DNA from 2 places in the Sporolactobacillus sp. KGMB 08714 genome. Region 1 is predicted to be linked to the other one. Evidence: riboswitches for the same ligand, from Rfam matches in the RefSeq annotation. Region 1 holds a riboswitch; the other holds the start of a gene.
The links. A riboswitch is a leader RNA that binds a small molecule or an ion and turns the genes downstream of it on or off. The one in region 1 is predicted to bind fluoride.
Positions count from the first base shown of each region.

Region 2: it holds a riboswitch for fluoride, as region 1 does, so the genes downstream of both, Q6A92_RS04570 (respiratory chain complex I subunit 1 family protein) here and Q6A92_RS16965 (MFS transporter) in region 1, are expected to answer to the same signal.

Region 1 covers NZ_JAUUBW010000046.1:404-3,700, reverse strand. Annotated here, with positions in the region: gene Q6A92_RS16965 (MFS transporter) at 388-1,554, opposite strand; fluoride riboswitch at 1,635-1,696, opposite strand; gene cax (calcium/proton exchanger) at 2,120-3,166, opposite strand.
Region 2 covers NZ_JAUUBW010000008.1:43,829-47,125, forward strand. Annotated here, with positions in the region: gene Q6A92_RS04565 (Nramp family divalent metal transporter) at 1-1,006, opposite strand, end outside; fluoride riboswitch at 1,450-1,512, shown strand; gene Q6A92_RS04570 (respiratory chain complex I subunit 1 family protein) at 1,888-2,835, shown strand; gene Q6A92_RS04575 (hypothetical protein) at 2,863-3,297, shown strand, end outside.

The DNA of each region.
Region 1 (3,297 bases):
GCCTGCCACGGCGGGCTGGATGGCGGGAGGCAGCGGGAAAATCAGTATTGCGCTATTCACCGGATTGGGACTCATCCTTTATTGGGGATTAACTTTTCTATTTTTAAGAAAAAAGCGGGAAAACAAATAGCCGATACGGCAAAAAGAAGTACAGCGGAATCTGGAAAAACGGCAAAAAAGCCCGCGGCGTCTCTTTTACGGTCATCATCAGCGGCAACTATTTTGCCTGGTTCCGGCCATTTTACGTAAATCCAAAACAAATTAAATGGATTTCTGCAGGCACCGCTTCCCGGACATCATCTTAGCTGAAATACATCACTGATTCGCTGCTGAACCGATTCATCGGGTTTCTGATCCGATAAGCTTTGCCGCTGAAAATCATTATTTTTAAAAATTGTGCTTCTTGACAAGCAAAAACAGAGGCAGTGCACTTAATTCCACAATCATAGAGAATACGATCACAGCCTGGATGGAAAAGCCGTATAAGGCGCCGATCAGCAGACTTCCGAGGAACCAGAAAATGCCGTATGCGCCGGTGAACAGCCCATAAGCTGAGGCCCGCCGCTGTACCGGAACCATCAGGGCGACGGCTGCGGGAATAATCGACTCGTGGACGCCGGTGCCTAGTCCCCAGAGGATAATCCCGATCAGGACCACCCAAAATCCGCCCAGAAAGACGAGCGGGGCGATAAAAGCGGAAAGGATCGTCAAAGGGATGAGAATAATGATGCCGTATCGGTCGAAAAGCCGCCCGAAAAGCAGCGATCCCGCTCCGCTGACGCCCATCGCAATGGCATAGAAAATTGGGATATCGGCTGAAGAGACACTGTGAACCATTTGGAAATGATAGGCCATAAAGGGATAGTCCGCAAAGCCGGCGGCGGCCAGGACGGCGCCGGTCAGATAGATCCAGAATACGCGGGGAAGCCCCCGCGTGTTTACGTTGGGCGGTGTATCATCCAGCTCTTCCGGATGGGGATAGGTAAAACGGGCAACTGCCAGAAGGAGAAGCATTGTCAGTGCCGGAATGATCATCATGGCAAAAGTGAGCTTGTAATCGCCGCGCCAGGCATAAATACCCGCCGCGACAAGCGGACCGAACAGAGCTCCGAATTGATCCAGCGCTTCATGGACGCCGAAGGCCCATCCGTATCCCATTTCTTTGGCGGCATGCGACAGCATCACATCGCGCGGGGGATTGCGGGTTGCGCGGCCAAATCGCTCAAGAACGATAAGAATCGCCGCCGTCTGCCAGTTTCCCGCCAGAGCGAGCAGAGGCACGGACGCCATTTGCACCACATATCCGAAAATCATGATCGGCCAGAACTTACCGGTTTTATCGCTCAGATTCCCGGATATGATCCGCCAGGCATAACCGACGAATTCACCGAATCCGGTGACAAAAGCGATGGTAAAAGCGCCGGCACCGAGAATGGCGAGATAAGGGCCGACGATTCCTCGTGCCCCCTCATAGGTGAAATCCGCAAAAAAACTCATGACACCAATGATCAGCACAAAATTCAAAGCTCTTGATCTTTTTGACCTTGATTTCATGATTTCCCGTCCCTTAATCATCTTTTTTAACCTCAAACGGCTGTAAAAAGGCATGAAAAAAACGGTTGACAGTTCTACGCTATCACGTAGAAGCCATCAGCCGTCCGAGCAATTTCAAGTGAGCTTCATCACTTTTTAATCTTCTAATCAATCGGCATTTCTTCACGATCGCCGGAATGGATCCATAACGATAATTTTTCCTCAACAAGCACAGTATAGCACGGATTATCTTTTTTTTAAATTCTTGTGCGGTCTGACTTCACTAAATTAGGTGATAACGTTCGTCACGATACAGATTTGGCGACCGACAGCGTCTGTTTTAGGACGCCTCTGAAACCAGCCGTTTAATTTTTTTGCGGGGAGATGACGATCTTTTGTAATCCTGAAGTTTTTAAAGGGGATTAAAAAGGGCATTGCCGACCCGGTTCTGAGGCGCGGGATCAGATTGGCGGATGACATAGAGCCGGTGGTCAGTAAGGGGCGCACGGCGATGATTTTCCGATCCTGTGAAATGAGATGATCGAAGTGCCATCAATCTTCCCCGGGAAATGATGGGCCGTTAAAATTAAACCGCATAAAAACATGCTGCAATAACAAGAAAGACAACGATGAGCTGTACCCCTTCAATCCAGTTCAATTTTCCGTCTTCGGAGACTCTGCTTGCGATCAGGACCGATATGACCAGAGCAACCAGTTCATAGATGTTGAAGTCTATCGCCATCGGGACAAAGAACAGGCTGATAAATACAAGCACCGGCATCACGAACAGAATGGTCTGCAGACTTGAACCAAGCGTTATCTCAACGGCGATATCCATTTTATTTTTTAATGACATCAGAATCGATGAAACATATTCGGCAATATTCCCGACAACAGGTACAAGAATGATGCCGATAAAGAATTTGCTGATGCGGAACATTTTCGACAGTTCTTCAATTGCCGAAACAAAAAAATCACTTTCTACGGCTACCAGTACGGTGCATACCAGCAAGATACCCAGAGACTGTTTCAGCGGCCACTTCCGCTCGATGATGTTTTTCTCTTTGCCTGTGTAAAACAGATCTGCATGCGTGAAAAATGAGAAGATTAACCCGAGAACATAGACCATCAGCATCGCCGCCGCAATAAATAGGCTGATCTTCTCGCTGAATCGGTCCGGATGACCGCTGTCTTTAACGATATCAATGAGGGTAGGCAGAATCAGCGCCAGAGCAGCAAATAGAAACATCGTACTTGAAAACTCAATCGCCTGCCTGTTGATCCTTTGCGTCTTGTATTTCATTCCGCCAATGAAGGCGGCCGTTCCGAGCACCATCAGGCTGTTGCCGAGGACAGAGCCGATAATGGAAGCTTTCACCAGTTCGACAAGCCCGGAATGAAGCGCGAAAATACTGATAATGATTTCGGTCAGATTTCCGAAGCTGGCGTTGAGAAAACCGCCTGATTTAGGCCCGATCCTCAGTGAGAGACTCTCTGTGGCTTCACTGATGAAGAAAGACAGCGGCATGATTGCAAGGGCGGGGAAAAGGAAATTCAACAAGGGGTGAACAGGGAAAAAACGGCATAGGAGACTTACAGGAACGAACAGGAGCAGAATTTTAAAATATTTCAATGAGACCATCCTCTCATCACGATCTGTGTCTATAGCATTCCCCGGCACGGCACATTCCAAAGTCATATAAATTGATTTTTTATGAGTATACCCTTAGCTCATTGTTCTGCTATGCCTTCTGTCAATTAATG
Region 2 (3,297 bases), on a different contig from region 1:
GGATAAAAATCGGAATTCTCTTATGAATGAAACCTTGCATCATGATGTCGCCGGCCAGTGTCCCGACGGATGAGCTCGAGAGGCCTGCCGAGAGCAGCCCGATGCCAAACAGGATTGAGGCGCTCGGCGCAATAAAATTACCAAATTGTTTAAAAGCAACATCCAGATCCGAAATCACCATGTGACCGTGAAATGTTGAAGCAGCAACTGTCAGCATAATCGCATTAATCAATCCGGCAATAATCATCGCGATCAGAATATCGACCATTTCAAAGTGAAAGATTTTCTTTTTCTCACTTGCATTTTTACCAATGACTCTCCGGCACGTCAGACCCGAATGCATATAGATCGCGTGAGGCATCACCGTTGCTCCCAAAATGCCGGCGGCAAGCATGACACTGCCCGCCCCCTGAAAATGGGGAACGAACCCGGCCATGAATGGCGCAAACTGTGGCATGGAAAAGGCAATTTCACAACTGAAAGCAATAACCACAATAAAAACCATTGTCGCGATCACCATTTCAAGTGGACGGAACCCTCTGACTTGAAAGGCAAGAATGAGCAGTGCACAGATCGCTGTCAGAACTGCCGAAGGAATCATGGGCAGTCCAAAGACGAGATGGAAACCAAGAGCAGCGCCAATAAATTCGGCCAGGTCCGTCGCCATGACCATAATCTCACCCTGTATCCAATAAAAGATCGCAACGCCTGGTTTCCACTCGTCCCGTAAAACTTCCGGAAGATTGCGCGAAGTGGCAATTCCCAGCTTTGATGACAAAGTCTGAATCAGAATCGCCATCAGATTGGAAACAATCACCACCCATAGCAGCAAATAACCATACTGTGAACCGCCTTGAATGTTCGTTGCATAGTTACCCGGATCAATGTAAGCAACTGCTGCAATGAAGGCGGGTCCGACAAATGGAAGTGCCTGTCTCCAGCCTTTTTTCGTCCCAATAGCTGTTTTAAAGGATTCAGAATGCTCTCGTCTCTTAAATTTTGACACAGCCCCGGCTGCAGATCCATTGTCAGTTGCCGTTGCACCTTCCTTGTAAGACATTTATTCTGGCCTCCTATTTGCTTAGTGAATATTTGTTTCTTTAAAGAAACTTTTATTCCTGTACTCAATATAATCTGCCTTCGCCTAAATTGCAACCCTAAAAGATAAAATTATTTTCACAAATAAAAGCAGTGAGCAAAATAAACTTGTTCATTGCTTTCAAATAGTTCATATTGTCTTCTTAAGTTGGAGCATCAACAGGAAAATAGAATGTTATCATTTAAGTTCGTGACCATTTATGTGACTACATCCTCTTTCATAATTTTTCATGTTTCTTATAAAACAACTTTCATTGATTATCAAATTTAGTGATTACCCTTGATATCATTTAAAGTTTTTCTGTTTTGAAAAATTTTTGACAGATCATCGGTCAGACATTATAATTACTATACGTAATTGGTGATGGAGCTCACCCTAACGCATGAATGAATGCTAATGGCCCCTATTTTAATCTTTGATTAAAATAGGGGCCATTTTTTTCTTAAAATCGGTTTTCCAGAAAATGTTTCATGTGCAGCACTCCATGCGAGCTCCTAACCCACTGTTTTAGGTATAGCTTTTACCCTATTTTCTGTGGAAATACTTTTCAGGGAGGAGAAGAGTCCGGTGTTTATCAAAAAAGTAAAATGTTTTAGCTTGATATCGAAAAAATGATTTTCATTTTCACTTGAGGCTGTTCACTAAAAGGCAGTTAAGAGGGCTATAGGCTATAGTCCGCCGTTTATGTCGCAGTCCCTTGATCCGAGGAAGAACAGTTTCAATTTACAGCGCAACGTCCGGCCTTCGGGTCCTTATTTATCATTAATCGTTACGAGGGGGTTTACCTTGTGGTTCATTCTCTTCAGGAAGCCGTTTTTTTGCAGTTGCTTCAGTTATTGACCGTGCTGCTTCTTGCCCCGCTGATAAGCGGAATATTAACTCGCTGGAAAGAGTTTGTGCAGGGAAAGAAAGGGCCGAGTATTTTTCAGCCGTATTGGAACTTTCTAAAATTATTTCATAAAGAACGCGTCGTCCCTGATTCGGCCGGATGGATTTATTCTGCAGCCCCCTATATTTATTTTGCGGCTCCGCTAATCGTTACCTTGCTGATTCCGGTCCTCACGGCGTTTCCTCTCTTCATGGCTTTTGCCGGAGATATGCTGTCCGGAGGGTTCATTCTTGGCCTGGGGGGCTTTTTTCTGCTCGCCGGAGCGACCGCCGGAGGAAGTCCGTATGCGGGAGTAGGAACGACACGCAATCGTTTTGTATCGCTTTGTACCGAGCCGATCATGTTTCTTGTCCTGCTATGCGTCGGATTTGCCGCACATTCAACGGTTCCTTACAATGTGACAAAGACGATGGGCGGTATGTTCTTTTCTCCGATTCATATCTTTCTCTTTATCGCATTTTTTATGATGCTGCTGGCTGAAGCAGGACGGATTCCTGTCGATAACCCAAGTTCTCATCAGGAATTTTCGATGATCGATGCCAATCGCGTTTATGACTACAGCGGACCGGATCTTGCACTGATTGAGTGGGGCGGATCCATGAAATTTTTTGTCCTGTCCGTGATCATGATGAATGTCATTTTCGGTCCCTGGGGGCTGGCATCTTCAGCGACGTTTCTCGATTTGCTGACTGCAGAACTGGTTTTGTTCTTCAAATTTTTGATCCTGGATGCATTAATTGTCTGGATTGAGTCTTCCATCGGCAAACTCCGGCTGCTGCGTATCAGTGAATACCTCGGCGTTGCCGGTACATTTGCTCTTTTAGCGGTTATTTTCAGTTTAACTTAAATTACGGAATATGGAGGAAACAGCGGAATGGATTTAATTCCATCATGGGTCAATGTGGCCTTGATTTTATTCACGGTATGGATCGGCGTTGTCCGTGAAACCCGGCTGGCGATGACTGGTTATATTCTGCAAGTGGTCAGCCTGCTGGTTCTTTATCTCTATCAAATTTTCCAGACCGGCGAGTCCGGTGCTTTTATCGGATGGAGCGCTCTGCTGATCATCCGGTTGATCGCCATTCCGATTCTGATTTATTCGTTTCTGAAAAAAAGCTGGTGGCATGACCGAGTAACCAGCGACTTAATCGATGTCCGGAAAGCCGTCCCTCTCTATGCTTTCCTCGCCATTTTCGGATTCATGATGGGACGCGGGACAGGAGACTTCATTGGAACCGCCGTCAGTGTATTGCTCCTGGGCATCAGCATTGTTCTGCTCAAGCATGATCCGAGCAAACAGGTCTTCGGT